2 regions of the Nitratidesulfovibrio sp. genome follow, and region 1 is predicted to be linked to the other one. Evidence: predicted binding sites of a transcription regulator. Region 1 holds the regulator's gene; the other holds the start of a gene.
The links. The regulator HrcA, encoded in region 1, represses chaperone genes, less so after heat shock. The targets are predictions, from matches to a motif close to TGTTAGCACTCNNNNNNNNNGAGTGCTAACA.

Region 2: the regulator HrcA is predicted to act here: its motif matches at 11,400-11,430, upstream of groES (co-chaperone GroES).

Annotation. Positions count from the first base shown of each region.
Region 1 is NZ_JBDXXH010000001.1:552,921-567,846, reverse strand. Features, by position in the region: gene glmU (bifunctional UDP-N-acetylglucosamine diphosphorylase/glucosamine-1-phosphate N-acetyltransferase GlmU) at 1-485, shown strand, start outside; gene ABWO17_RS02375 (cell division protein ZapB) at 517-753, shown strand; gene zapA (cell division protein ZapA) at 769-1,032, shown strand; RNA gene ssrS (6S RNA) at 1,055-1,240, shown strand; gene rny (ribonuclease Y) at 1,517-3,076, shown strand; gene ABWO17_RS02355 (substrate-binding periplasmic protein) at 3,576-4,352, opposite strand; gene ABWO17_RS02350 (1,4-dihydroxy-6-naphtoate synthase) at 4,552-5,469, opposite strand; gene mqnE (aminofutalosine synthase MqnE) at 5,767-6,954, shown strand; gene mqnC (cyclic dehypoxanthinyl futalosine synthase) at 6,990-8,108, shown strand; gene ABWO17_RS02335 (menaquinone biosynthetic enzyme MqnA/MqnD family protein) at 8,273-9,136, shown strand; gene ABWO17_RS02330 (DUF429 domain-containing protein) at 9,190-10,305, shown strand; gene ABWO17_RS02325 (hypothetical protein) at 10,600-10,785, opposite strand; gene ABWO17_RS02320 (DMT family transporter) at 10,838-11,932, opposite strand; gene ABWO17_RS02315 (nucleotide exchange factor GrpE) at 12,166-12,756, opposite strand; gene hrcA (heat-inducible transcriptional repressor HrcA) at 12,857-13,924, opposite strand.
Region 2 is NZ_JBDXXH010000006.1:66,992-81,917, reverse strand. Features, by position in the region: gene ABWO17_RS11715 (phosphotransferase) at 152-1,267, opposite strand; gene ABWO17_RS11710 (DEAD/DEAH box helicase) at 1,565-3,304, shown strand; gene ABWO17_RS11705 (YajQ family cyclic di-GMP-binding protein) at 3,632-4,123, shown strand; gene ABWO17_RS11700 (hypothetical protein) at 4,461-4,859, opposite strand; gene ABWO17_RS11695 (methyl-accepting chemotaxis protein) at 5,054-7,000, opposite strand; gene ABWO17_RS11690 (ATP-binding cassette domain-containing protein) at 7,323-9,224, shown strand; gene ABWO17_RS11685 (Na+/H+ antiporter NhaC family protein) at 9,458-10,873, shown strand; gene groES (co-chaperone GroES) at 11,474-11,761, shown strand; gene groL (chaperonin GroEL) at 11,805-13,451, shown strand; gene ABWO17_RS11670 (HAD family hydrolase) at 13,623-14,201, shown strand; gene ABWO17_RS11665 (hypothetical protein) at 14,533-14,799, opposite strand.

The DNA.
Region 1 (14,926 bases):
TCCATTCGCACTGCTGGCTGCGCGACGCCGTGGTGGCGGAAGGCGCCACCGTGCACCCCTTCAGCCACGTGGAAAAGGCCGAGATAGGCCCCGACTGCGTGGTGGGCCCCTACGCCCGCCTGCGCCCCGGCGCGGTGATGGAGGAAGGCGCGCGCGTCGGCAACTTCGTGGAAATGAAAAAGGCCCGCCTGGGCAAGGGGGCCAAGGCCAACCACCTGACCTACCTTGGCGACGCAGAGGTGGGCCCCGGCGCCAACATCGGCGCGGGCACCATTACCTGCAACTACGACGGGGTGCACAAGCACAAGACCGTCATCGGCGAAGGGGCGTTCATCGGCAGCAACAGTGCGCTGGTGGCCCCGGTGACCATAGGCGCGGGCAGCCTGGTGGGTGCCGGTTCCGTCATAACCAAGGACGTTCCGGACGATTCGCTGGCCATCGCGCGGGGCCGCCAGACGAACCTGCCGCGCCGCAGGAACTCTTGATTTCACGCCGTGAAACGGCTAGTTAACAGACATGGAACTGATTGACCTGCTTGAAACCCGCGTCACGGCGCTCCTGTCGCAGCTCGAAACCCTGCGCGAGGAGAACAGTCGCCTTCGGGAAGAGGTCGAAGGCGGGCTTTCGACGCTGGTGGAAGAGAATCGAATCCTCAAGGAAGCCCTTGAAGAGGAGCGCACCGTGAAAGATGCGGTGCTTACGCGCATCGACGCGCTGCTGCTCCGCCTCAGGGACCAAACCGGCGACGCCTAGGCGCGTCGAGGCCCCATGCGTACATACAACCTCACCGTGCTGGGGCTTGAGGTTTCCTTCAAGGCCGAGGCCGACCCCGCAAGGGTCGAAACCGCCAAGGCCCTGGTGGAAGAGCGGTTCAACAGACTGAAGTTCCACGGAAGACAGCTCAGCAAGGAGAAGCTGCTGACCTTTCTGGTTCTGGGACTGGCGGACGACCTGTTGCAGTCTACCCAGCAGAAGGACGAAATGCGTACCCGCATGGAAGCCCTGCTGGCGAAAATAGAGGAATCTGCGTAACTCCCGTTGCGCGGATGCATAACGATCCCTGGAGTGTGCGTGATTGACCTGCCATCGCTGACCTCACAAGAAGAAAACAGGGAACCTGTACGGCGGACCGGTGTGCAGACCCGGCCCCGAGCCGGGGAGCCTGAAGGCCCGCCCGAGGTTCCCACCCTGACATAGTCAGGTCCTGCTTTGGCACGTCACACGGCGCTCCGGGGTTCGTCCATGCCCCCTCGCCCCCAACAAGGCCCGCCCGGCGGGGCATCCGCGTTTAGCACAAAAGTGCGCGGACCCCGGCGACGCGGCCGTCCGTCCCCTCCTTGCCCGAACTCCTGTCTTCCCCGTGCTCATGGAATCGGCACGGTGATCCGGTGCGTCTTGACGCCGTGGCAATCAGCCGCCCCCTTGGGGCGCACACGCACGGCCCGATCGGCGCGCCAGACCCGCTTGCCGGACACTACATCGGGCGTTGGTCCGACACCATAACGGGAGTTGCAGTATGGGGCTCATCGAAATCATCTACGTCGTCGTGGGAGCGATCATCGGCGCGGCATCGGGCTATGCCCTGCACCGCTATGTCAGCTCCAAGCGCATCGCCGATGCCAACGAACTCGCCAAGCGCATCGTCGAGGAAGCCCGCAAGGAAGCGCAGGCCCAGAAAAAGGAAATTCTGCTCCAGGGCCAGGACGAAATCTTTCACCAGAAGCGCGAACTGGAACACGAGTTCAAGGAACGCGAACGCGAACTGAAGGCCCGTGACCGCAAGATGCAGGAACAGGGCGAACGCCTGGAGGAAAAGCTCGAAAAGGCCACCGAAAAGGAGCACGAGGTGCTCGCCGCCGAAAAAGAGCTGACCCGCCGCGAACGTCACCTGGCCGGCATGGAGGAGCAGATTTCCTCCCGCATCGATGAACAGGAACGCCGCCTGCAGGAAATATCCGGCCTGACCGCCGAAGAGGCGAAATCGCGTCTTTTCGAAGACATCGAATCGCGCACCCGTCACGAAGCCGCCAAGATGATCCGGCTCATCGAAACCGAGTCGAAGGAAACCGCCGACCGCAAGGCCAAGGAAATCATCGCCAACGCCATCCAGCGCTACGCCGGCGACTACGTGGGCGAGCAGACGGTGACGGCCGTGACCCTGCCCAGCGAAGACATGAAGGGCCGCATCATCGGCCGCGAAGGGCGCAACATCCGCGCGCTGGAAGCGGCCACGGGCGTGGACCTGATCATCGACGACACCCCGGAGACGGTCATCCTTTCCGCCTACAGCCCGCTGCGCCGCCAGGTGGCCAAGATGGCCCTGGAACGGCTGATCCAGGACGGGCGCATCCACCCCGCGCGCATCGAGGACATCGTGCGCAAGTGCGAGCAGGAGCTTGAAGTGCAGATCCGCGAGGTGGGCGAACAGGCCACCTTCGACGCGGGGGTGCACGGCATCCACGCCGACATCGTGCGCCTGCTGGGCCAGCTGAAGTACCGCACCAGCTTCTCGCAGAACGTGCTGCAACACTCGCTGGAAGTGGCCGCCCTGTGTGGCATGATGGCCGCCGAACTCGGCATGGACATCAAGAAGGCCAAGCGCGCGGGCCTCTTGCACGACATCGGCAAGGCCGTGGACCACGAGGTGGAAGGGCCGCACGCCATCATTGGCGCGGACATCGCCAAGAAGTACAACGAGAGCAAGGAAATCATCCACGCCATCGCCGCCCACCACGAGGACACCCCGCCCAAGTCGGCCCTGGCCGTGCTGGTGCAGGCCGCCGACGGCCTGTCCGGCGCCCGCCCCGGCGCCCGCAAGGAACTGCTGGAAAACTACGTGAAGCGGCTGGAAGACCTGGAGAACATCGCCACCGGCTTCGAAGGCGTGGCCAAGGCCTACGCCATCCAGGCGGGCCGCGAGATCCGTGTCATGGTCAATTCCGACAACGTGGACGACGACCAGACCTACATGCTGTGCAAGGACATCGCGGGCAAGATCGAAAAGAACCTGACCTACCCCGGCCAGATCCGGGTCACGGTCATCCGCGAACGCCGCGCCGTGGGCTTCGCCAAGTAACCCGCGCGGCCCCGCCGCACGCACTTTGCAGAACCGATGAAAGCCCGGCCCATGGCCGGGCTTTTTCGTGTTTCGCCCCATTGACGATGGGGGCGGCCCGGCGTTAGGCAAGGGAATACTTTTTATACTATAATCATTCCGCTTGGGCCTTCCCGGAATCCTGGCCGCCGCAGGGATTCATTGTCGCATCGCGCGGCGACGGGAACCGCCACCGGCAGGCACAGGCCACGCCGGGGGCGGTTCCCATCCGTTTCCGGGGGGGCATGCCCACTGTCCGGCGGCGGCACCGCGCACATCGGCTCACACCGGCCCACACCGCCCACCGCCCACCGCCCACCGCCCCGCAGCATGCCCCCAACGGGGATGCAGCCGACAACATGCCGCCCCGGCAAAAATGCCGCCCAACAAAAATGCCGCCAATGTCGTGCAGACATCGGCGGTGTTGTGCAGCGCACGGGCAGTACCCTGCGTGTCGGGGCGTCAGGTCGACCTTGCCCCGTTACGGCTCGATGACACGCCGCACGATGCGGCCAAGGGTACCGTCCTCGTTCATGTGGCGCAGGGCCACGTCCATGCGGCGTACCGTCTCGTCCGGCACGGTGAGCGGCCAGAACACGTGCACCGGCAGTTCCAGCCCCACAAGGACCGTACGCATGCGCGTCGATACGGCAGAGTCCGTCAGGCGCTGGGCGCCAGCCTCGCCCACCAGCGCCACCTGCACCCGGCCCGCCTCCAGCTTGCGCAGGCACAGCGCCTCGCTGGGCGCGGGGTCCAGGTTCCAGCCGCCGTCCGCAAGGGCACTGTCCAGCGGAGGCCCGTAGTTCCACCCTTCCACGATGCAGGTCCGGTACGGCTTCAGCTCGGCCACGCGGCTGGCGGCAACCGTGGAATCCTGCGGCAAAACGGCCACGATGCGCGCAAGGTACAGGGGCAGGCTGACCCGCCACTGCCCGCGCGCACGGGTGGTGGCAAAGGCACCGCCCAGGGCCGCCTCGCCCGTTTCCAGGGCGCGCAGGGCTCGCGTCCACGGGGCCACGCGAATGTCCAGTTGCACGCCGGACCGGCGCACAGCCTCGCGCAGGATTTCCGGGTACAGCCCGGCGGGCCGTCCGGCGTCGTCACGGTAGGAAAGGGGAAAATGCTCGTCGTTGCACAACACCACAGGGGGCGCGGCACTGCCCGCCGCCGGATGCACCAGCAGCGTCAGCACCATGACCACGACCATGCGCAAGACCGGCATGGACAGGTGCGGCAGCAAACCCCATGGCAACATCATGGGTCCCCCCGACGAGATGGAAACGCCCCGGCGGTTGCCCGCCGTGCGCGTTTTTGGTGCAAGGTACCCGCCACGCCCATCCCCCCTGCGGAGGGACATGCCGGACCTTCCGGGGCGCTCCCGGCGGCGTGCCGCTGAGTGTTCGCCCAGTATTATATTGAGCTATGATGCCCCGGAGGGATTGTCAATGCCACGCCCGTCAGGCGAACAGGGGCAGATCGGGCAGGCCCCGCCCGGTCCAGCCAGACGGGCCAGACGAGCCAGACGGGCCAGACTCGCCAGAGATCCCTGCGGCCTTTTCCAGCAGCGCGCGGATGGCGGCGCGGCCCTCGTCGCGCAGATCCAGGCTGAAATCGTTCACGAAGGTGCGGATGTGGCTGTCCGTGACCTCGTCGGACATTTCCTGGGCATGCTCGCGTATCCACCCCCGCGAGGCCGCCGGGTTGGCGTTGGCGTATTCCAGGCTGCGCCGGATGGCGTCCTGCACGGCAAGGATGGTGGCCTCGCCAAGGTCGCGCCGCGCCGCAATGGCTCCCAGCGGCAGGGGCAGCCCGTAGGCGGACTCCCACCACTGGCCAAGATCCAGCACGCAATGCAGGCCATGGGCACCGTAGGTGAAGCGCCCCTCGTGGATGACCAGCCCGCAATCGGCCTTGCCTGCGGACACGGCGGGCATGACCTGGTCGAACACCATTTCCTCGCGCGGGCCTTGCAGCGTGCCGTGCAGGGAAAGCAGCAGGTTGGCCGTGGTCATGCGGCCCGGAATGGCCACCCGCGCCCCGGCCAGGTCTGCGGGCGACAGCGGCTCGCGCGCCACCAGCAGCGGCCCGCAGCCGCGCCCCAGCGCCGCCCCGGCATTGAGCAGCACATACTCGTCCAGCACATGGGCCATGGCCGCCAGTGACAGCTTGGTCACGTCCAGTGTGCCCGCGCGGGCGCGGCCGTTCAGCACCTCCACGTCGGCCATGAACAGGTCGAACCCGCAGGGCAGGTCGATGCAGCCCTTGGCCAGGGCATGGAAGATGTAGGTGTCGTTGGGGCAGGGGGAAATGCCCAGCGACAGGGTGCGCGGGGCGGATGCAGCGGCATGCGAAGACTGTACGGACTGGGAAGACATGGAAGCGACCTTGCTGCGCCGCCCGGATGGCCGGGCGGGTCAAATGACAGGTGGACGGCGTGTTGCCAGCGTGCCGACGGTGTACTGAAGGCGGGTCAAACGGTCGGGCGCCCCAGGCGAAAAACGGATGCAAACCGGTTCCGCGGGCAGTCGCCCCGGCGTGCCCACGGTGTTGACACGGGGCCACGCCGGGTCGATACTCCGCCTTCCGTCATCGGGACACAAGCCCCGATCCGGCCCGAAATGCAGTCCCGCATCATCCGCAAGACATTTCAGTCCCGCCACACCGGAGGACACATGCTCGACGCTGCCCATTACGCCCGCCTGGGCCTTGGGACCGCCTTCGAAAAGGTGATGGAAGGCACGCGCCTTTCGCCCGAAGAGGGCCTGGCGCTGTTCAACTGCCCGGACATCACCGCCGTGGGAGCGCTGGCCCACCACGCGCGTACCCGCCTGCACGGCGACAGAACCTATTACGTGCTCAACCGGCACGTCAATTACACCAACATCTGCGTCAACGGCTGCCTGTTCTGCGCCTTTCAGCGCGAACGCGGGCAGGCCGGTTCCTTCGCCCTGACGCCCGACGACATCCTGCACCGCGTGCTGGATGACCGGGGCACCCCGTTCTCCGAGGTGCACATCGTGGGCGGCTGCCATCCGGACCTGAATCTGGCGTGGTTCGAGGACGTCATCCGCCGCATCCGTGCCGCACGCCCCCAGAGCATCGTCAAGGCGTTCACGGGGGTCGAAATCGCCCACTTCGCCGCCATGGAAGGCATCAGCACGCTGGATGTGCTGCGCCGCCTGCGCGACGCGGGGCTGGCCATGATGCCCGGCGGCGGGGCCGAAATCTTCGCGCCGGAAGTGCGCACCAGAATCTGCCCGCGCAAGGCCACGTCGGACGAATGGCTGCGCGTGGCGGGCGAGGCGCATTCCCTCGGCATCCGCACCAACTGTTCCATGCTCTACGGGCACATCGAAACCTTCGAGCACCGCGTGGACCACCTGTGCCGCCTGCGCGAGCAGCAGGACAGGTCCGGCGGGTTCACCTGCTTCATCCCCCTGCCCTTCCTGACGGAAAACAGCCTGCTCAAGCTGCCGCCCGAACGGGTGGGCGAGCACGTGGGCCTTGACCGACTGCGCACCGTGGCCGTCAGCCGCCTGATGCTGGACAACATCCCCCACGTGAAGGCCTACTGGGTGATGATGGGCGTCAAGATGGCCCAGACCGCCCTGTACTTCGGCGCCGACGACATGGACGGCACCATCGTCGAGGAGCGCATCGGCCACGACGCCGGGGCCGATTCCGCCCAGTCGCTCACCGTGCCGGAACTGGAACTGATGATCCGCCGCGCCGGTTTCACCCCGGTGCGCCGCGACTCGCACTTCAACCCCGTGGCCGACCCGGACGCCATCCTGCATGACACCGGACATGGCCCAGAATGCGCTGCGGGCCACGCCGCCACGCCGGAGGTTCGGGCATGAGCGCCGCCGCTTCCACCGCCACCAACAGGCCCATCATGCCGGGCGGCTCGTCCCTTGGTGAATCCGCCGACGTACGCGCCGTGGCCGCAAAAGTGCTGGAAGGCGCGCGCCTTACCCGCGCCGACGCCGACCTGCTGTACGCCGAGGCCGGGTTGCATACCCTGGGGCATCTGGCCCACGCCGTGCGCCTGCGCAAGCATCCGCAGCCCGTGGTCACCTACGTGGCCGACCGCAATATCAACTATTCCAACATTTGCGTGTGCGCCTGCCGCTTCTGCGCCTTTTTCCGCGCCCCCGGCCACCCCGAGGGCTACGTGCTGACGCGCGAGGAACTGGGGAAAAAGATCGAGGAAACCCTGGCCCTTGGCGGCACCCAAATCCTGCTGCAAGGCGGCCACCACCCCGACCTGCCCCTGTCGTTCTACGAAGGCATGATCGGCTGGATCCGCGACACCTACCCCGCCATCCACATCCACGCCTTTTCGCCGCCCGAGATCGTCTTTTTCGCGGAACTCGAAAAGATCACCGTGGCCGAGGTCATCGCCCGGCTGCGTGCCGCAGGGCTGCATTCCATCCCCGGCGGGGGCGCGGAAATCCTGGTGGACGAGGTGCGCACGCAGGTTTCGCCCAACAAATGTTCCGCAGGGCGCTGGCTGGGCGTCATGGAAGAAGCCCACAACCAGGGGCTGCGCACCACCGCCACCATGATGTTCGGCCACGAGGAAGAGCCCCGCCACCGCCTGGACCACCTGTTCGCCGTGCGCGAGGTGCAGGACCGCACGGGCGGGTTCACCGCGTTCATCCCGTGGACCTTCCAGCCCGCGCACACCAATATCCACCGCGACCCGGAACCCGCGCCCGCCTACCTGCGCCTGCTGGCCCTGTCGCGGCTGGTGCTGGACAACGTGGACAACGTGCAGGCCTCGTGGGTGACCATGGGGCCGCAGGTGGCCCAACTGGCCCTGTACTTCGGCGCCAACGACTTCGGCTCGCTGATGATCGAGGAAAACGTGGTGGCCGCCGCAGGCGTCAGCTTCAGCCTTTCGCGCCGCGAAATCCACAACTGCATCCGCGCCGCCGGGTTCACCCCCGTGCAACGCACCATGAACTACACCCCCGTGTCACCCCAACCCGTGGTGGATGGGGAGATATAGAGACATATTAAGAGAATCGGGGGAAGGCTGACAGCTAACATCACCCGTTACACGTCCAACATCCCTTGCTCCCCCCATTCGGGGGTGCAGGGGGCAAAGCCCCCTGCCCGCCGGAGGCACAAAAACAGCCGGACCGGCAGGGGATACAAACGCAATACACACCAATGAGCAACCCCCTCACCACCACACCGTCGTCATGCGCGCGCCCGCTGCGCCTGGGCCGCATCGGGTACCTGAACGTGCTGCCCATCTACCACCCGCTGGAGTCGGGCATCATCCCGCACGAGTACGAATTGGTGGCCGGGCCGCCTGCGGTGCTGAACAACATGATGGCGCGCGGCGACCTGCACGTGTCGGCCAATTCGTCGGTGGAATACGCGCACAGGCCGCAGAACTACCTGCTGGTGCCGGACCTTGCCATCGGCAGCCGGGGGCCGGTGCAGAGCGTGCTGCTGCTGTCCCGCCGCCCGGTGGAAGACCTGGCCGACCAGCCGGTGCTGGTCAGCGCCGAGACGCACACCTCTGCCGCGCTGCTGCGCCTGCTGTTCCGCGACTACTACAAGTTTCCGGTGCGGTATGAGGTGGGTTCGGCCACCGGACGCATCGCGTCGGGCAACCCGCCGGAGGCGTTCCTGGCCATCGGCGACGAGGCCCTGCGTCTGCGCAATCACCCGGAGTTTCCGTACCGGCTGGACCTTGGCGAGGCATGGCGGCAGTGGACCGGCCTGCCCTTCGTGTTCGGGGTGTGGGTGGTCAGCCGCGCGGCGGCGACAGCGGGATGTTTCGTCAATAACCCGTGCGAACTGTTGCAGCGCGCCCGCAACTGGGGCGAACTGCACATGGACGTGATCCTCGACCTGACCTTGCAGGGCTGCCCCCTGACGCGCGAAGAGCTGCGCCAGTATTATCAGGGGCTGGTCTTCCACATGGGCTTTCCGGAAATGGAAGGGCTGCGCCTGTTCTACCACCGGCTGGCCGAGGCGGGCGAAATACCCGCCGCGCCGGAACTGGAATTCTTCAGCATGTAGCGCCAGCGGCCCCGCGAACCAGGCGCGGGGCCGCCTTGCGTTTGCGACCAACCATGCATACCCGCCATACCCGCACCCCGTCCCCGAGCAGCCACGCCCCGCCATCCGCCAGCCCGGTGCCTGTCGCAGGGCCGCAACCCGCCCGCACCCTGCCCGTGCGGGTACTGGGGCTGGACGTCACCGCCACGCCAGGCCCGCGCAAACCGCTGACCCTGGCGGTGTGCGACCTTGCGCCGGGGAAGGGGACCGCGCCGGATAACGGTATGCCGGACATGCCGGGCGCAGCGCCCGTGCTCACCCTGCACGAACTGCGCGAACTGCCCACGCTGGACGACCTGGACCGGCTGTTCGGCGGGCAGTTGGATGCGGGATTCACGGGGGGGCATGTTGCGCCCGACGCGGGCTGGGTGCTGGGCATCGACGCCGCGCTGGCCCAGCCGCTGGAACTGGTGGAGCAACTGGACTGGCCGCGTGATTGGGCCGGGTATGCCGCGCTGTGCGGCGCCATGGACCGGGCCGCCTTCCGCGACCTGTTGCGCGGCGTGTCCGCCGCCCGGCCCGCCGGGCAGAAGTACCTGTACCGCGCCTGCTGCCGCCGCGCCGGGGCCGCCAGCCCCATGAACACGGTGCGCCCGCCCGTGGCCCTGATGTTCCACGCCGTGGCTCCCCGCCTTGCCGCGCACGAGGTGCACGTGCCCCTCCTGCGGCCCCTGCCGCCCTGCCCGTTGCACAACGCCCGCGTGGCGCTGGAAACCTACCCCGGCTGGCTGGCCCGCCACCTGATCGGCCGCGCCCCCTACAAGGGCGGCGACGCAACGGACCGGGCCGCCCGGCGCAATATCCGCACGGACCTGCTCCGGGGCCTTGCGGGGCTGGCCGGACAGCTTGGCGGAACGCCACCTGATGCGGCTGCCGCCCCGGTGCCCCGCACCGGCCTGCCCGCCCGCATGCCACGCCTGACCATCCGCTGGAACGCGGACCATGCCGCCCGCATGCTGGACGACCCGGAAGCGGACCTGCTGGACGCCCTGCTTTGCGCCGTGCTGGCTGCGCTTTCCTCCCTGCGCCCCGGCTACGGCCTGCCGGAACGGTCGGCCCCGCCGCACGGCGTCACTGCCGCGCAACTGGACGTGGAAGGCTGGATCGCCGGGCTGCCGCCAGAAGAATAGCTGCCCCAGCCCACCTGGCGAACCGACTCTATCCGGTCCTATCCGGTCCTATCTGACCCCATCCGCCCCGGCACGCGGCACGCACCCGGCACCCGGCTCCATTTTCATCTTGCCGCGCGTCTCCACCCGCCCCAAAAGAAAACGACGCGCAACGGTCATCCGTCACGCGCCGTGCCTGCGCAATGTCTGGACTGTCTTCGCTGGCAGCGTCAGCCGCTCATCTCGCATGCCGCAATCCGCACCGTCTCACCGACAGCCGCCTGCCGCCGTCTCACTGGCGGCAACCCGCACCCTTCACCAGCCCGCCCCGCCGGTAAACAGGAAGGACAGCATGGACCATGTGGCCCCCAGCAGGGCCAGCAGCAGCAGGCCCAGGAACAGGCGCAGCACGCACCCGGCAGCGGCCAGCAGACCGCGCAGCAGCAGCCAGCCAAGCACCGCAGCCACAGCGGCCACGAATATCAGGCCCAATATCTTCATCGTCGTCACCCTGTCCGGTTGCGGCGCGGTGCGCCCTGATTGTCACCCATCCTCATGCGGAGCCAGAATTCCGATCCGAGCCGCCATGGCGTTCCGCCCCGCCAGTGTCCCCTTGCGGTGCCGTCGCCCCGGAAACCACCGTATCAGGCGGTACCGCGTCAGGAGGCCCCTCCACCTCGCCCGGACGGCATACCCGCGCGCCCGAACCGCCAGATCCGCCCGACGCACCCGATGCGCCCGACAGGCCCAGCCAGATGGCGAACAGGGCAATCCCTGCCCCGGCCATGCCCCATCCGTCGGTGGGCCGTTTGAACAGCAGGATGTCCCACATGAACGACAGCGCGGGCTGCACCAGCATCACCAGCCCCGCCAGCGAGGCGGGCAGGCGCGGCAACCCGGTGGACAGCAGCACCCAGCCCACGCCCTGGCACAACACGCCGTAGGCCACCAGGTAGCCGCCGCTGGCCGCATCGGCGATGGCAAAGCTGTCGCCCCGCGCCAGAATGCCCGCGCCGCTTACCGCCGCACAGGCCAGCGAAATGACGGCCATGTTGGCCACCGGGGCGAGCATGCCCGCCATGCCGCGCGACTGGCGCAGCAGCAGGATGAACCCGGTGTAGAACAGCGCCGTGGCAAAGCCGTAGCCCACCCCGGCCAGCGAATCGCCCACCACCAGCCCGCCATCCGTCGATGCGGGCAGCAGTTCCGCCGGGCTGACGCCCAACAGCAGCCACAGCCCGGCCAGGGCCAGCGGAATGGCCGCCATGTGCCGTCCGGACAGTTTTTCACCCAGCAGCAACGCCCCGGCAATGGCGATGAAGAACACCTGGAAATTCCCGATGATGGTGGCCAACCCCGGCCCGATGAGCAGGATGCCCCGGTGCCAGCATTCCAGGTCCAGCGCGAACAGCACGGCGGCACCCACCATCACCGCCCACACGCCGGGCCGCGCGCGCAGCCGTTCGCGCCGGGCCAGGGCCACGCACAGCAGGGCCAACCCGCCGAAGAACATGCGGTAGAAGGCGGACTGGCTTGGCCCCACGTGCACCAGCTTCACGAACACGGCGGAAAAGCTGATCAGCACGCCGCCCCCGGCAACGCGCAGCAGCCCGCCCGCATCAAGGCAGGGGGAACGGTGTGTACTCATGCGGCCCCCCATACTGCGAAGCCGGGTGAAGCGCAAATGATGCCGGTCGTCATGGTCGGTCTCCGGGTAGGTCTCCGGCAGGGCGCCGACCGGTTGCCGGGCATGTCGCCGCGTTGATCCGAACTGCATCCGGGCCGCATCGGGGTCGCATCCGCCCCACTCCGGTCTGAAACGCGAAGGCGGCACGCCCCGCAGGGGGCGTGCCGCCGCATGTTCGCCATGTGTCGCTGGCGCTATTCCGGACGGCTCACCGTGACCTTGGCGGGACGCAGCAGGCGTTCCTTCAGCCGGTAGCCGCGCTGCATCAGGGCACACACGGTGTCTTCCGGCAGGTCGGGGCGCACTTCGGCACCGATGGCCTCGTGAATTTCCGGGCTGAACGCTTCGCCCGCCTCGCCAACGGGCTCAAGGCCGTGGCGCTTCAGCGCGTCCAGCAGCAGCTTCTGGGTCATTTCCACGCCGATCAGCATGTCCTTGCAGGCCGCGTTGCCGCGCCCGTATTGCAGGGCCAGGTCCAGATTGTCCAGGGTGGGCAGCAGGTCCGCCAGCACCACTTCTGCGGCATAGCGCACCTGGTCGTCCTTTTCGCGCTGCAACCGCTTCTTGAAATTGTCCATTTCCGCCAGGGCACGCAGGCGTTGCTCGTCGGCCTCGGCCCGCTCGGGACATTCCGGACACAGCCGGGCCGCGCACTGTTCGCGCAGGCAGTCATCGTCAATCGCCACGACGGCACCGGAACCGGCGGCCTGATTGGCCTCGGTACGCAGGGCCTCGGCCTCGGGGCTGATCTCCACATTGTCCTTGAACACATTGCTGGGGGGCATGTTCCTGAATCTCCTTGAAATCCTGAAGCGTGACGTCGTCGTTGAAATATCCCGCCGGGGCGGGTCGCATGCATCGCGTAACAATCCGGAATGGTGGGGATTACGGCAACCGGGAAGGTGCTGCGGCAAACCGTTCGCGGAACAGTTCGGTAAGCGCCCGCGAAACACACTGCACCACCGGAACGATCTTGGCGTAGTCCATGCGCAACGGCCCCACCACGCTGACCACGCCGCGCGGCGTGCCGCCGCCGTAAGCCGCGCTGATCACGCTGCATCCGCGCAGCCCGTCGGGCGCGCCATCGGTCACGTCCTGACAGAAGGTGATGCGCACGTCGCGTTCGGACAGGGTGCGGTCCAGAAGCTCCAGCAGACGCGAACGTTCCTCTATGGCGGCCAGCAGGTCGCGCATGCGGCCCACGTCGGTGAATTCCGCGTGCTCCAGCATGTTCAGCGTGCCGTTGACGATAAGTTCGCGGTCGTCGCCCATGTGTTCGACGGCACGACGCGACAGGGCCAGGGCGCGCACGCACATCTCTTCCAGCCGCGAGCCCGCGCGGGCCAGTTCATGGCCGATGCGGTCGCGCGCCTCGGACAGGGACAGGCCCCGGAAGTGCTCGTTGAGATAATTGCCGAAGCGCACCAGTTCGTCCTGCCCGTAGCGTTCATCCACCCGCACGGTGCGGGTGCGCACCAAGCCACCTTCCAGCATCAGCACGGCCAGCACCAGCCCTTCCGCCGCCGGGGCGAATTCGATGCTGCGCCAGCGGGCCTCGTCCTCGCTGGGGGCCACCACCATGCCCAGTTGCCGGGCATGGCCGGACAGCAGGTTGGCGGCGCGGCGCAGGATGCCGGAAATTTCCAGCTCCTGCCGCGAAAGTTCGTCAGCGATGGCGTCCCGCTCGGCGCTGCCCAGCGGCAATGGCCGCAACAGGCTGTCCACGTACAACCGGAAGGCGCGCGGCGTCGGCACCCTTCCCGCAGACGTGTGCGGCTGCTCCAGGTAGCCAAGGTCGGTCAGGTCGGACATGGTGGCGCGCATGCTGGCCGGGGAAAGGTGCAGACCGGAATGCTCGGCCACGGCGCGAGACCCCACGGGCGAGGCCGAGGCGATGTAGCTTTCGATGATGGTGGCGAGCACCTGGGTTTCGCGCTGTCCGAGGCTGGGCATGAAGGCTCCGGCATCACGAGGATGCAGTTCTTGCAGTAGCACAAACGGGTAACAACGGGGGTGGGGGCTGTCAAGGTTGGGGGGGCATGCCCGGCAGGAACCCCCACGCGAGTGCGCAGGACGGGTGAACAGGACGGGTCAACAGGCGAGCCGGGCAGACCCGACAAACCGGGCAGATCAGGCACGTCAGCCAGACAGGGCAGACAGGGCAGACAGGCCAGACAGAACAGACAGGGGCGAACGGGCAAACCGGATACGTCAGGCGCGTTCCCCCACACCATTCGGACCAAAGCAGTCGGCACCTTGTGAATAAAAACACAATAGCCTGCGCCCCACGCCGCCACGACAGCAATAATATTCATAATTCCAGTATGATGACAAATTCGAAGCGACAACGCCCATTTGATGCATTCACAGGGCAACCTACTCCATGCGGCATGTTGTGCGCCTTCACGTCTCGTGCATTATTTCACATGCATTGACACAGCTCCACCAACACACTACAGTGCCCCCGTCACCGAGGGAGTGGAAATGCATCGCTGCATGCATCACTTTCTCTGTTCCCCATAGTACACCCCATACGGCCCGCAGTGCGTCCATTTTTCCGGGCATGCTGCGGCTAGTGAGCAACTGTTTACACGCTCACCCGTAGGGGGTTGTAATGCTTGCCGAAAAAACACCCACGCCCGCCTTGAATTTTTCATGACATTGTGGCATCTTGTGCCTCGTTCGCATGGCTGGAACCCGGAAAAACCCGCGCGATTCGGTATCCGGTACCCCACGGCTGCATCCTTCGGGATGTGTCCCGGGTTCACCAGCGAAGGCCACCGAAAAGAGGTCTTCGTTGACACGCCGGGTGGCTGCGGTTTATCCAGCGGGCAGAATCTGCCCTCGGGCAACCATCATTCGGATAGAGGCAGCGGATCGCTGCTTATCATCGGCCGGCGCATCGCCGCACGATGCGAAGGTCAGGCGTTTGTCGTGCATCCCTTTCACTGCCAA
Region 2 (14,926 bases), on a different contig from region 1:
CGGAAGTGGCGCGTCCGTCCGGGCATCATGGCAGATATAGCACGCCTGCGCCGGGAGTACAGGGGGGCGCGATGTGTTTGCGGGATGGGCGAAGGCGCAAGGAGGGTGCGCTCTGGGGCGGCAGGGTGCCCATGGCGAAAGCGGCGGACGGCTACCCGCCGCACCACATGTCCGCCAACTGCTGGCGGTGGTGCAGCAGGATGTCGCAGTAGTCCAACTCCATTTCCAGCATGTCCCGGTCGCTGCGGCGCAGCCATTCCGACAGCCACCCGAAGCGGGATGCCAGCACCATCAGCGGCAGGTGGCGCAGGGTTTTCGTCGGTATCCCGGCAAGGCTGTACGGGGCCACCCCTTCACGCAAGGTGGCGGTAAGCCCGGCGGCAAAGCCGCGCCCAAGGCCGGAAGGATGCTCGAACCCCACGCAGCCGATGCAGTTGGCGGCGTCGTACAGCATGGGCTGCGCGCCCGCGAATTCCCAGTCGATGACCCCGCGTAGCGCGGACAAAGGATTGGGCCCGCTGGGGGATGGTGGAGTCGCGTCGCCATCCCCGCAGGGTGCCCAGATAAGATTCAGGGGGTGGGTGTCGCCATGGGCCAGCACCACCGGCTGGGCGGCCAGCACGTCGGGCAGGGCTTCCAGCGCGTCGCGCACCGGGTGCAGGCGGCGGGCGGCTTCCGGCATGCGGCGGGCCACGGCCTCGTGCAGCCCGGCGATGAACGCAGGCAGCGGCGGTACCGGCGCGGGGGGCAGCCCGGCGGGCAGGTTGTCCCCGGCCCGGTGCAGGGCCAGCAGCAGGGCGGCCACGGCGGTTCCGCGCCATGCATGGTCCAGGTAGTCCGGGCGGGGCGGTTCCGCGCCGGGCACGAAGGGCGAAAGCTGCCAGTACCCGGCATGGGGTGGGGTGTCCGCCGCCAGCACATGGCGCAGGGCGGAATTCGACGGGGCCTCGGCAATGGGGGTTCCGCCCTGGGCAACGCCATCCGGCGCGCGCTCATGCGCGGCGTCATCCTCCACCGGCAGGTAGGCGGGCACCAGCGGGGCCAGTTCCGGGCCGGACACGGCAGGGTCCGCCAGTTGCGCCAGCAGGTCGCCCATGGCCTCGCGCCGGGGCACCTGCGCCGGGGCCAGCCGTTCCAGCATCCACAGCCGCCCGTCGTCGCCCTGCACCGCCGTGCGGGTCAGGCAGCGTTCCGGACTGCCGGGCAGGGGAAATTCCGTGGCCAGGCGGCGCGGGGTGATGCCGAAACGGTACAGCAGGTCGAGCATGGGGGCTCCGTGGCGGTTGGCGTGGCGGTTGGGTTGGCCGGAAAGACGGAGGCGCAATGTTCCATGCCGGGCGCCCCCCTGTCCAGTTGTCCAGTTGTCCAGTTCTCCGCTGTCCAATTTTTCGGGGGCAGGGGGCAGGCGCGGGACGGGCGGGATGGCACGGCAGGCAGGGGGGCGGGCCGCGCGTCCGGTCGTTTCCCGGCATTGCCACGGTCGCCGGGGCAACGTAGTATCAGCCGCGTTGCGCGTTCCGTGTCCGAACAGCCCGGCCCCCGGCCATTCCGGAGTGTTTCCGCCGTGACCTTCGCCGAACTGCCCCTCGACGCCCGCTTGCTGGCCGGGGTGGAAAGCATGGGCTATCACCTGCCCACCCCCGTGCAGCGCCGGGCCATTCCCGCCGCACTGTCCGGGCGCGACGTGCTGGCCCTGGCCGCCACCGGCACGGGCAAGACAGCCGCCTACGCATTGCCGCTCTTGCAACGCCTGCTGGAAGGACCGCGCGGGGTGCTGCGGGCGCTGGTGGTGGCCCCCACCCGAGAACTGGCCGAGCAGATTCACGATCACATCCGGCGGCTTGGCTCCATGACTCGCCTGCGTTCCGCCACCATCTACGGCGGGGTGGGCATCATGCCGCAGGCCCTGCGGCTGCGCACCGGCGTGGAGATCGTGGTGGCCTGCCCCGGTCGGCTGCTGGACCACCTGCGGCGCGGCAACCTGGACCTTTCCGCCCTTGACGTGCTGGTGCTGGACGAGGGCGATTCGCTGTTCGAACTGGGCTTTCTGGCCGACGTGCGGGCGTTGCTGGCCGCCGTGCCCGCGCGGTGCCAGCGCATGCTGTTTTCCGCCACGCTGCCCCAGGCCGTGCAAGGCCTGGCGGGCGAGGCCCTGCGCGACCCCGTGACCGTCAGCGTGGACGCGCAGGCTCCGGCGGCCACCGTGGACCACGCCCTGTATCCGGTGCCCGCCCATCTCAAGACCCCGCTGCTGAAGGCCATGCTGCGCGCCCGGCTGCTGCCCGGCGTGTCCGGTCTGCCCGTATTGCCCGACCCACCCGATCTCCCCGATTTGCCCGACCTGCCCGATGGAGAGGACACCCCCGAAGGCGGCACCGAGCATGACGGCATAGCCGTTGTACCGCGTGACGGCGTAGCCGTTGTACCGCGTGACGGCGTAGCCGTTGTACCGCATGACGGCGTAGCCGTTGTACCGCATGACGGCTCGCGCGGCGGCCATCCGTCCCTGCACGCCGTCGAGGACGGATCCCTGGCTGGTGCGGTGCTGGTGTTCGTGCGTACCCGGCACGGGGCGCGCCGCCTGTGGCAGCAACTGGCCTCAACCGGGCTGCGCGTGGGGTGCCTGCAAGGCAAGCTTTCGCAACGGCGGCGCCAGGCAACCCTGGACGGGTTTCGCACCGGGCGCTACGCCGTGCTGGTGGCCACCGACGTGGCCGCGCGCGGACTGGACATTTCGCGGGTGACCCACGTGGTGAACTACGACGTGCCCGCCACGGCGGACGCCTACATCCATCGCATCGGCCGCACCGGACGCGCCGCCCGCGCGGGCACGGCCATGACCCTGGTGGCCCCCGGCGACGAGACGGCGGTGCGCCATATCGAGCGCGCCCTGGGCGGCCCGGTGACCCGCTGCCGCTTCGAGGGGTTCGATTACGGCGCGGCGGCACGCAGCCCGGAAGGGGCACGCCCCGCGCTGCCGCCCCGGCAGGCCCGCCTGCCCGGCGGGCGCAAGCCGCAACTGCAACCTGCCGAGGTTCCGGAATCGCCCCGCCAGCCCGCCCGGCCCCGCCCGGCCCGTCATGCCGTGCCCCCGGCGGCCCAAGGTGCCTTGGGTGGCGCGCCGCAACCGCAGGGCCAGCAGGCGGCCAAGCCCGCCCGCTCGCAGGGTACCCCCGGAACTGCCGGGCACGCGGGGCAGGATGCGCGCGGCAAGTCCGGGCGGGACGGAATGGGCCGTGAAGGCGGAGGGCGCGGGTCTTTCGGCTCTTCTGGCGGCGGCTCCGGTCCCCAATCCGCAAACTGACGGCGTATCCCGGTCCGCGCGGAAATGGCAGGAGACCAGGCCATGAACCGCCCAGTCCGCCCAGTCCGCGAGGAGGCGTTCCGCGCGCCAGCTTGAACCACGGCGTTCCCTTTGCTACATCCTGTGTCCACTGCTGGCGCGGCCTGTCCTTTTCCGGCCCGGTCCAGTGCGTCCAGACCGTCCGATCCGATCTGATGCGGACCGATTCGCCCTGATCGGGCCAGATCCGGTCTGGTCCGGCCCGTCTGGCCTGATCCGGCCCGTTGGCCATCCGCAGGACACTTTTCAATCCGCGTGCCGCACGGCACGCTTCATCCGGAGGTACGCATGCCCTCGTTCGACGTGGTCAACAAGGTAGAGATGCAGGAACTCGACAACGCCGTGAACAACGTGAAGAAGGAAGTGGAAACCCGCTACGACTTCCGCAATTCCGTCACCGAAATCGAACTGCATCGCGGCGACAAGCGCATCCATCTGCTGGCGGGCGACGAAATGAAGATGCGCGCCCTGCAAGACATGCTGCAATCCCACTGCATCCGCCGCAAGGTTGACCCCAAGTGTCTGGAGTTCAAGGATATCGAACCGACATCCAAGGGCCAGGTCAAGCGCGATGTGGTGATCCAGGAAGGCATCACCAAGGATGTCGCCCAGAAGATCGTCAAGAAGATCAAGGATTCGAAGCTCAAGGTGCAGGCCGCCATCCAGGACGACCAGGTGCGCGTGACCGGCAAGAAGATCGACGATCTTCAGGAAGTCATCCAGTTGCTGCGGGGGGAGGAGTTGGGCGTGCCCCTTCAGTTCGTCAACATGAAAGCCTAGCGCATGCGGGCCTGTTGCCCGCTGGCTGCGTTGCGGCACACCCCGGCTTCCTCGACGTAGCGCTGCTACGCCGTCGTCGCCGTGGCGCACCGCGCCTTGCCTTCTGGGCCGCCGCCGCGTTTCGCCATCGCAGGCCACGCCCTCGCCCCGCCCGGTGCCCGAGCGGGGGGCGCAGGTTTGAAAGGCGGAAGAGAGTGGGGTGGAGGCGTATGGCGTGCGGCCATCAGCCATGGCAGGTTCTTTCGCATGCAGATCACAAGCAAGCGCCCGGATACTATGCGTATCCGGGCGCTTGCTTGTGTATGCCGTGTGGTGTGCTGCTGTACGTTGTCCCGTCCTACCCGGCACGTCCATCACGCACGGCGGCGGCGAAGGTTTCCAGGTCGTTGGGCTGCCCGGGGGTGTGGTCTTCCGGGTAGAGCAGGGCGGACATGTAGAACACGGAATCGATGCGCAGGGCGTTGGATGCGCTGGAGGCAAAGCGCGAAAGCCGGTCGGCGATGGCGTCTCGCTCGTGCCCTTCGAACTGGGGCAACAGGTCGCGGGCGCGATCGGGCAGCGAGGTCAGCAGTTGCGCCTTGCGGCGCATCAGGTCGCGGTAGGCGTCCTGGTCCTCGTTTCTGTGCAGCGCCTGTTCGGCTTCACGCTCTATGTCGCGTACGGTGGCGGCCATTTCGTCAAGCCAGTGTCCAAGGGCTTCGCGTCCCTTGCGGGCGTCGGGTTCGGTGGCGGGCATGGGTGGCACCTCCTGTTATGGTCTTAGTACCCTTGTGCAGGCCGGGGCGCAAGGGTTGCGCCCCGCGCCCCGCGCCGGGGGCGGGCTGGGATGGAGGCGGACGGGCAGCCGGAGGGCATCGAAAAGGGGCGGGGCGTCGTGCGCCCCGCCCCATGTGTACCTGGCGGTGTGTGCGGGCCGGTGCCCCCGGAACCTCAGCGCCGCAGTTCCAGCCGTACGCCCCTGCCGGGGGTGCTGCCCGACATCTGCGAAGCGTGCGCGTCGCGCCGGTAGGATGCGCTTTTGAAAAAGTCGCACTTGGCACAGTTGCCGATCTTCTTGGCAAAGGTTTCCTGCACCTGTCCGCCGCAGAAGGTGCCGGTAACCCCGGCACAACTGAAGCCGTGGTCGGGCCAGGCGGGACAGATGCCCATTTCCTTTTCCTTGGCGCCGCCCTTTTCGCGCCCGCACTTCTTGAATTCCCAGCAGGGCGCGGCCTTGCCCGCCGCCGCTGCCGCGTCGTCGGCCTCGTCGGTGGCGGAAATGCGCGCAACGGTGCGCGAAAGGTCGCTGGAACGCCCGGCCAGGCTGAAGACGTCCTGCGCGGCGTGGTTCATCATGTCCATGGTGCGCCCGGCAATGCCGGTAATGGCCTCCACAGCGCGGTTGATTTCGGCAGAAGTGGCCGACTGCTGTTCGGCGGCGGTGGCGATGGACTGTACCTGAATGCTGGTGTTGTCGGTAAGGGCAAGGATTTCCGACAGCGCGGTGCCGGAATCCTGGGCGCGGCGGGCGGCCTCGTTGACGGCGGCACGGGCCCCGTCCATCTCGCGGGCGGCGGCGCGCGAACTCTGCTGGATGCCGGTGATCACCTCGCTCACCTCGCGGGTGGCGTTCATGGTCTTTTCGGCCAGCTTGCGCACTTCGTCGGCCACCACGGCAAAGCCGCGCCCGGCATCCCCGGCGCGGGCCGCCTCGATGGCCGCGTTCAGCGCCAGCAGGTTGGTCTGGTCGGCGATGTCGGAAATCACGTTCATCACCTGACCGATGTTGCCCGCCTGCGTGTCCAGTGCGCCCACGCGTTCGGCCAGTTGCCCGATGACCTGTTCCACGCCGTCGATGTGCGCCACCAGTTCGTTCACCTGGCGGGCACCGTCCACGCTGCGGCGGCGGGTTTCGGCGGCCTGGTCGGCGGCGTGGGACGCGTTGCGGGCCACTTCGATGACCGTGGCGTTCATCTGTTCCATGGCGGTGGCGGTTTCTGCCGTGCGCTCCTGCTGGCTGCCCGCCCCCGCGTTGGCTTCCTGGATCAGGGTGGCCAGGTCTTCCGCGGCGCGGGTCACCTCGCTGGCTGCCGACATGGAGTCGGCGGCAAAGCGTTCGATGCGCGACGAGGTGCTGGCCAGGGTACACTGCGCGGCGCGCAGCCGGGTCAGGTCGCGCAGCAGCACGAAGCTGCCGTGCGTGCGGCCCGCCGTGTCGGTGATGGGCCGGGCGGACAGAGTGAGGTGGATCAGGCAGGGCATGCCCGGGGCGGTGCCGTTGTCCGGCACCCCACAGGCCAGGGGGATGGCCAGTTCGCCCGTGGCGGCGCGGCCCTCGCGGATCTGGCGCAGCAGTTCCGCCCCCTTGGCATCGGTGGGGGCGGGGCGCAGGCCCACGGTTTCAAGAGTGGCGGGCAGGGCGGGCGGCGTGGTGCCCGTGTCGAGCAGGGCCAGCAGGGTCGGGGAGGCGCAGGTGACCATGCCCTTGGCGTCCAGCAGGATGTACGGGGCCGCAGTGTCCGCAGAGCGGGAGGCGTCCTGCCCGTCATATCCATCCAGGGCTTCCAGCATGGCCTGGCCTGCGGCGGCATTGCGCAGCGCCTCGTCGCGCAGGGCGGCGATGGCGGTGGCGGCATCGGACAGGGCGGCGGGCGCGTTTGCGGCGGAGCCGCCGAGGCCCTTCAGCGCGGCATCGTGCAGCAGGCGCGCGTCGGCAGCCAGACCGCGCATGCGGCACGCCAGCATTCCGGCAGCGGCAATGCAGGCGACAGCCAGGGCGGCAAGGCCGTGCGACAGGGAAAACGTGCCGGATACAAGCGGCACAAGGGCGGCAACACCGGCCGCGAGAAGGCCGGTGCCTATGGCACAGAACAGTGTTTGTGAAGAAAGGTGGCGCATGGATACCCCAAGGGATTGTGGCGTGTGCGCCATTTCCCATGGCGCTTGATGCGGCGGTAGTGCTGCGTCTATCCCCTGCTGTACATACATGTCAATGTTAGCACGTACTTACGCATGTTTTTGCGGTGTTGTGGTAACACGCCGGTATCGCAGGGTTTTGTGGACTTGTTTTGTCCGGCTTGCCCGGTGGCCTGTTGCGCGCTAAACTGATTGATTGAACGCTATATTCAGTTGTTGGCGGGCTCTTTCCGAACATTTGTTCGGGTAGACGAATTTTTGTCCGTTTTTTTGCAGAAACGTATATTCTTGGTGGGATACTCGCATGGCATTGCTGGGCATACAGGACGTCACGCTCAACCTCGGTACCGGCAAGCTGCTGGACGGGGCCACCCTGCATGTGGAGCAGGGCGAGCGCATCTGCCTTGTGGGGCGCAACGGGGCGGGCAAGTCGACGCTGCTGCGGCTGATGGCCGGTGACCTGCGCCCCGACGCAGGCGAGGTGGTGCGCACGCCGGGGATGCGCTTTGGCAGCATGCCGCAGGAGGTGCCGGTGGATATGACCGGCCCGGTGTTCGGCATCGTGGCCGGGGGGCTAGGGCCCGAAGGCGAGGCGCTGGCCGCGGCGCGGCGCGGGCTGGAATCGGGCGAAGGGTGGGAGCATTACGGCGATGTAGTGTCCGTGTGCAACCACCTGCGGCTGGACCCGGAGCGCGAATTCTCCACCCTGTCGGGCGGGCGCAAGCGCCGGGTGCTGCTGGCCCGCGCACTGGTGGCCTCGCAGGACCTCTTGCTGGACGAACCCACCAACCACATCGACATCGATACCATCGCCTGGCTGGAAGAATATCTGATGCGCCGCGCGCGCACGCTGGTGTTCGTCTCGCACGACCGGGCCTTCGTGCGCCGTCTGGCCACCCGCATCGTGGAGGTGGACCGGGGCCGGCTGCATTCCTATGCCTGCGGGTACGACCAGTACCAGGAGCAGCGCGAGGCCCGGCTGGAGAACGAGGAGCGCCAGTTCGCCCTGTTCGACAAGAAGCTGGCCCAGGAAGAGGTCTGGGTGCGCCAGGGCATCAAGGCCCGGCGCACGCGCAACATGGGCCGGGTGCGCGCCCTGTACGCCCTGCGCGAGGAACGCGCCCGCCGCCGCGAAAAGCAGGGCGGGGTGGCCATGCTGGCGCAGGAGGCGGAACGCTCGGGCAAGCTGGTCATCGAGGCACGCAACGTGTGCTTCGCCCACGAGAACGCCAGGTCGGTGCTGCGCGACTTTTCCGCGCTGATCCAGCGTGGCGACCGGGTGGGGCTGATCGGTCCCAACGGTTCCGGCAAGACCACCCTGCTGCGCCTGCTGCTGGGCCAGCTTGTGCCCCATTCCGGCGAGGTGCGCCACGGCACCCGGCTGGAAATTGCCTATTTCGACCAGTTGCGCACGGCCCTGGACGGCGAGAAGTCGGTCATGGACAACGTGGCCGAGGGCGCGGACACCATAGATGTCAACGGCAACCGCCGCCATGTGGCCGGGTATCTGCGCGACTTCCTGTTCGAGCCGGACCGGCTGCGCCTGCCCGCCAGGGTATTGTCCGGTGGCGAGCGCAACCGCCTGCTGCTGGCCAAGCTGTTCACCCGCCCCTCCAACGTGCTGGTGCTGGACGAACCCACCAACGACCTGGACGTGGAAACGCTGGACCTGCTGGAGGAACTGCTGGCCGAATACCAGGGCACCGTGCTGCTGGTGAGCCACGACCGAGCTTTTCTGGACGACGTGGTGACCAGCACCCTGGCCTTTGACGACGACGGCAACGTGCGCGAGTACGTGGGCGGCTACACCGACTGGCTGCGCCAGCGCCCGAAGCCGGTTGCCGATGGTGCCGGGGGGGATGCCACCCCGCGCAGGACCGGAGAGGGCGACGGCAGCGGGGCGGACGGTAACGGCTCCGGTCCCGGAACTGCCCAGATCCGCAAGCTGACCTTCAAGGAGCAGCGCGAACTGGCCGGGCTGCGCGATGAACTGGCGGCCCTGCCCGGCAACCTGGACGCGCTGGAGCGCGAACAGGCCACGCTGGAAGCCCGCCTTGCCGAGCCGGACTTCTTCACTGCCGACCCGGAAGGTTTCAACGCTGCCGCCGCGCGCGTTGCCGCGCTGGAAGGCGAGCAGACCGCCCTGCTGGAACGCTGGGAAGTGGTGGAGGCGCGCATCGCGGAGCTTGCCCAATTCCGTGAATGACCGCGAAGAACCGTGAATAGTCGCAACTAACCGGCGCCGCATGATATTCCGGGGACGCCCGCGCCAGTTCGTCTGGACACGCGGCGTCCCCGTTCCTATCTGCACGGTTCGCCATCGCGCGCCATGCACGCGGTGGGCTTTCGCCGACCATCCCGATCCCCCCCATACACACTCACATTTCAATGCGTTACGCGCAGGCCCGGCAGCCGTCGGGCTTCATGAAGGATATCGCCATGTCCCCGACGTCACACGTTGCCACGCCCCCGCACCAGCCTGTTCCCAATTCCCTGGCCCTGCTGCCGCTGGGCCTGTTCCTGGCGCTTTTCATCGGTGCCGGGCTGGCCCTTGGCGCCGCCGGAACGGAAATGGCCTTCTACCAGTTGTCGCCCACGGTGGCCATTCTGCCCGCCATCGCCCTTGCCCTCGTCCTGCGCGAGAAGGACCTGGCCACGGCGGCCCGGCCCGGCGGGCTGACCCGGCGGGTCAACGTCTTCCTGTCCGGCGCGGGCGAGATCAACATCATCACCATGTGCGTCATCTACCTGCTGGCGGGGGGCTTTGCCTCGGTGGCGTCGGCCATCGGCGGGGTGGAATCCACGGTGAACCTGGGGCTGTCGCTGGTGCCGCAACGGCTGGTGCTGCCGGGATTGTTCGTCATTTCGGCCTTCGTGGCCACGGCCATGGGCACTTCCATGGGCACCATCGCCGCCGTGGGGCCCATCGCGGCGGGCGTGGCCGCCCAGACCGGCACGGATGCCGCGCTGCTCATGGGTGCGGTGGTGGGTGGGGCCATGTTCGGCGACAACCTGTCCATGATCTCCGACACCACCATAGCGGCCACGCGCACCCAGGGCTGCGACATGCGCGACAAGTTCCGCATGAACTTCGCCATCGCGCTGCCCGCCGCGCTGCTGGCCGTGGCGGTGTTCTGGCTGGCGGGCGACGCGGGCCGGGCCGCCGCGCCGGGCGGTTACCGCGTGGTCACGGTGCTGCCCTACGTGGCCATTCTGGTCATGGCGCTTTCGGGCATGAACGTGTTCGCCGTGCTGTTCGCGGGCATCGTCCTGGCGGGCGGCGTGGGCATGGCCGTTGTGGACGGCTACACCCCGCTGCGATTCGCCCAGGACATCTACAAGGGCTTTACCGGCATGCACGAGATTCTCGTGCTGTCCATGCTCATGGGCGGCCTTGGCGAACTCATCCGCTATCAGGGCGGGGTGGCCTGGCTGCTGGCCGCCGTGCGCCGGTTCACCGACCGGCCGGGCCGCCAGAACGGGGCCGCTACCCGCACGGCTGAGGCGGGCATTTCCGGCCTGGTGGCCGTGGCCGACCTGTGCACTGCCAACAACACCGTGGCCATCATCCTTACCGGGGGCATGGCGCGTGAAATCGCCGCCACCTCCGGCGTGGACCCGCGCCGCAGCGCCAGCCTGCTGGACATCTTTTCGTGCGTGGTGCAGGGGGTGGCCCCGCATGCGGCGCAGGTGCTGCTGGCCGGGTCCATCGCGGGCATCTCGCCCGTGGCGGTGCTGTCGGCCAACTACTACTGCCTGCTGCTGGGCGTGGCCGGGGGGCTGGCCATTCTCACCGGGCTGCCGCGCGCCCCGCGCACGGCAGCGTCTGAAGGCGCGCAGGCCCGGTCGGTCTGATGTGCCGTGCCCGAATGGCACGCCTCCACGGCTGTGCCCGACTTGTCTGGCCTGACGTGGTCCGGGCCGGGCGTCCCGACCTTGCCGACCTTACCGATTGGCCCGATTGGCCCGATTGCCCCGATCTGGCCGGTCTGCCCGATTTGGCCGCCTTGTCGCGCCCGGTCTGCGCAAGGGCGAACGTCGTGCGGAAGGGTGCGAGTTCGTGAGGTTTTTCGGAAGGCATGCCGGGAGTGCGGCGTGTTGAATTTGCATGACGCCCCAGGAAAATGCAAAAAAATGCACACAACCCCCTTTTCAACCCGTAAACCCGCCTTATACTCCAACGCGGTTGCACCGCACCGCCACCGTGTGAACGGGAGCGGGCGGCCAGCCGCACCCGGCGGCCGGACCGAGCCCCTGTCGGACTCCGGCATCTGCCGAACAGCCACGATACACCGGGCGAGACGAATTTCGCCCCCCGCCATGCGGCGGGAGGGCGCGCGTGTGACACGGTCATGACGCGCGGCGAGATGACCGCCCTTGTCGTTGGCACTCGCACCCCGTGAGTGCCAAAGACGGGACAAACAGCGATCACCTAAAGTTGGAGGACTAGTTGTCATGAATCTGAAGCCTTTGAATGACCGCGTGCTGGTGAAGCGCCTCGAAACCGAAGAAAAGACCGCCGGCGGCCTGTTCATTCCCGACACCGCCAAGGAAAAGCCCTCGCGCGGCGAAGTCGTCGCCGCCGGTCCCGGCAAGGTCGCGGAAGACGGCAAGCTCATCGCCATGACCGTCAAGAAGGGCGACACGGTGCTGTTCAGCAAGTATGCGGGCACCGAGATCAAGCTTGACGGCGTCGAGCACCTCGTCATGCGTGAAGACGACATTCTCGCCATCATCGAATAACGCCCCGCGAACTTAGCACTTACTCCCGAGGAGGATGAATACAATGGCTTCCAAGGAAATCCTGTTCGACGTCAAGGCCCGTGAAAAGCTTTCCCGCGGCGTGGACAAACTCGCCAACGCCGTCAAGGTGACCCTCGGCCCCAAGGGCCGCAACGTGGTCATCGAGAAGTCTTTCGGTTCGCCCGTCATCACCAAGGACGGCGTGACCGTGGCCAAGGAGATCGAACTCGAAGACAGGTTCGAGAACATGGGCGCCCAGATGGTCAAGGAAGTTGCTTCCAAGACCAGCGACATCGCCGGTGACGGCACCACCACCGCCACCATCCTTGCCCAGGCCATCTACCGCGAAGGCGTGAAGCTGGTGGCCGCTGGCCGCAGCCCCATGGCCATCAAGCGCGGCATCGACAAGGCCGTGGAAAAGCTGGTCAAGGAACTTGGCACCCTGGCCAAGCCCACCCGCGACCAGAAGGAAATCGCCCAGATCGGCACCATTTCCGCCAACTCCGACACCACCATCGGCAACATCATTGCCGAGGCCATGGCCAAGGTGGGCAAGGAAGGCGTCATCACCGTCGAGGAAGCCAAGGGTCTGGAAACCACCCTTGAAGTGGTCGAAGGCATGCAGTTCGACCGCGGCTACCTGTCGCCCTACTTCGTGACCGATCCCGAAAAGATGGTCGTCGAACTCGACGAGCCCTTCATTCTCTGCAACGAGAAGAAGATCTCCAGCATGAAGGACATGCTGCCCGTTCTCGAACAGGTGGCCAAGATGAACCGTCCGCTGGTGATCATCGCCGAAGACGTGGAAGGCGAAGCCCTGGCCACCCTGGTGGTCAACAAGCTGCGCGGCACCCTTCAGGTTGTTGCCGTCAAGGCCCCCGGCTTCGGCGACCGCCGCAAGGCCATGCTGCAGGACATCGCCGTCCTGACCGGCGGCACCGTGGTGTCCGAAGACATGGGCGTGAAGCTCGAGAACATCTCGGTGGCCGACCTTGGCACCGCCAAGCGCGTTGTGGTTGACAAGGAAAACACCACCATCGTGGACGGCGCTGGCAAGTCCGACGACATCAAGGCGCGCGTGAAGCAGATCCGCGCCCAGATCGACGAAACCACCTCCGACTACGACCGCGAAAAGCTTCAGGAACGCCTGGCCAAGCTGGTGGGCGGCGTGGCCGTGATCAACGTGGGCGCCGCGACCGAAACCGAAATGAAGGAAAAGAAGGACCGCGTCGAGGACGCCCTGAACGCCACCCGCGCTGCGGTGGAAGAAGGCATCGTCCCCGGTGGCGGCACCGCCTACATCCGCGTCTGCAAGGTGCTGGACGACGTGAAGCCCGCCGACGACGATGAAGCCGCCGGCGTGAACATCATCCGTCGCGCCATCGAAGAACCGCTGCGCCAGATCTCCACCAACGCCGGCTACGAAGGTTCCATCGTGGTCGAGAAGGTGCGCGAAGGCAAGGACGGCTTCGGCTTCAACGCCGCGTCCGGCGACTTCGAAGACCTGATCAAGGCTGGCGTCATCGACCCCAAGAAGGTCACCCGCATCGCCCTGCAGAACGCGGCCTCCGTTGCCTCGTTGCTGCTGACCACCGAATGCGCCATTGCCGAAAAGCCCGAAGCCAAGAAGGACATGCCCATGCCCGGCGGCGGCATGGGCGGCATGGGCGGCATGGGCGGCATGTACTAGGCCGAAAGGCTGGTACGGCCAACCCGGCCACCACATAGCTGCGACCATGGGCCGGAACCTTCGGGTTCCGGCCCTTTTCGTTTGTGCGCTGGGTGGGGCGCGGAAAGAATGCGGGCCATTCCGACTTGACGCGGACCCGGAGCGCGGGCACCACGGGGCAGGAGCGTGAACATGCCGACGACGAACCACAACGACATATCCGCTGCACCGGACGCCCCGACCGCCACGTCTGTCCCCGACAAGGCGCTGCTGCTGGACTGGGGCGGCACGCTGATGCGCGTCATGCCCCGCTGGATGGGGCCGCAACACGGATGGACCGACGAGGAACCCATGCCCCACGCGGGCGAGGTGCTGTGCGCCCTGGCTGCGGGCTGGCGGCTGGCTCTGGCCTCCAACGCCTCGGAATCGGACGAGGGCCCCATCCGGGCGGCCCTTGCCCCCATGGGCGTGGGGCCGCTGCTGGCCGGGGTGTACACGTGGCGTTCGGCGGGGGCGCCCAAGCCCTGGCCGCCGTTCTGGGCGTATGCACTGCGCGACCTGGGCCTGCCCGCCAACAGGGCGGTGATGATCGGCGACGACTGGACCGGCGACGTGTGGGGCGCCACGCAAGCCGGAATGTCCGGCATCTGGTTCGATCCGCCGCGCCCGGGTGGTCAGACCCGGGAAGCGCGCACCACGCCCCGGGTGCGCACCATGCGCGATTTTCGCGAGTTGCCCGGCCTGCTGGCCGAACTGGGATTCGAAGGCTGAATCGGGCGGATTGTCCCTCAGGCAGCGGACACCCTGCGTTGCCGCCCGCAGCGCGTCAGCACACGTCCTGGCCGCATACAGGCACACGTCCTGGCACGCTTCCTGGCACGCTTCCTGCCGCCAACGAAAGCGCCCCCGCCGGTTTCCCGACGGGGGCGTTGTGTCTGTCGTCATGCGTGCCGGGTCATGGGGGCCGCCGACGTGTGCGGGCAGGCACGCGGAGCGGGGGGAGTGGCCCGGAAAGGCGAGGCGTTGTAGGCCGGGTCAGGTACCGGAGCGGGCACCGTTTGGGCAGGGCGCGCTGCCGGACGCGCCCGCCGAAGGTGCCCGGCTACACCAGGTAGCCGCAGGAATGGATGATGTTCTTGCGCAGGGTGCGCCCCTTCCAGACCGCCTCGGGGCCTTCGCTGCGGATTTCCTCGCTCACGATGTCGCGCAGTTCGCGCATCTGTGCGTCGGTGAGTTGCAGGCGAGTCATGTCACCCATGAGTTCCAGCGGGTCGGACCAACTGGTGGGCATGGGTTCGTCCTCGTTGTGGTAGAGGTAGTAGATTACACACTCGCCAACGGGCTGCAACTTCTCCAGAAAATCCTTCATCGTGTCTCCCTTTTTTCGCGAAGCCGTCCGGGCTTCGCGTGGTCAATCCGCCGGGGGCTGGGCCGGCGGACCACCGTGCGCCCTTGGGCTGTCCGCCGTCCCGCCGGATGTTCCGGCTGGGTGTGTG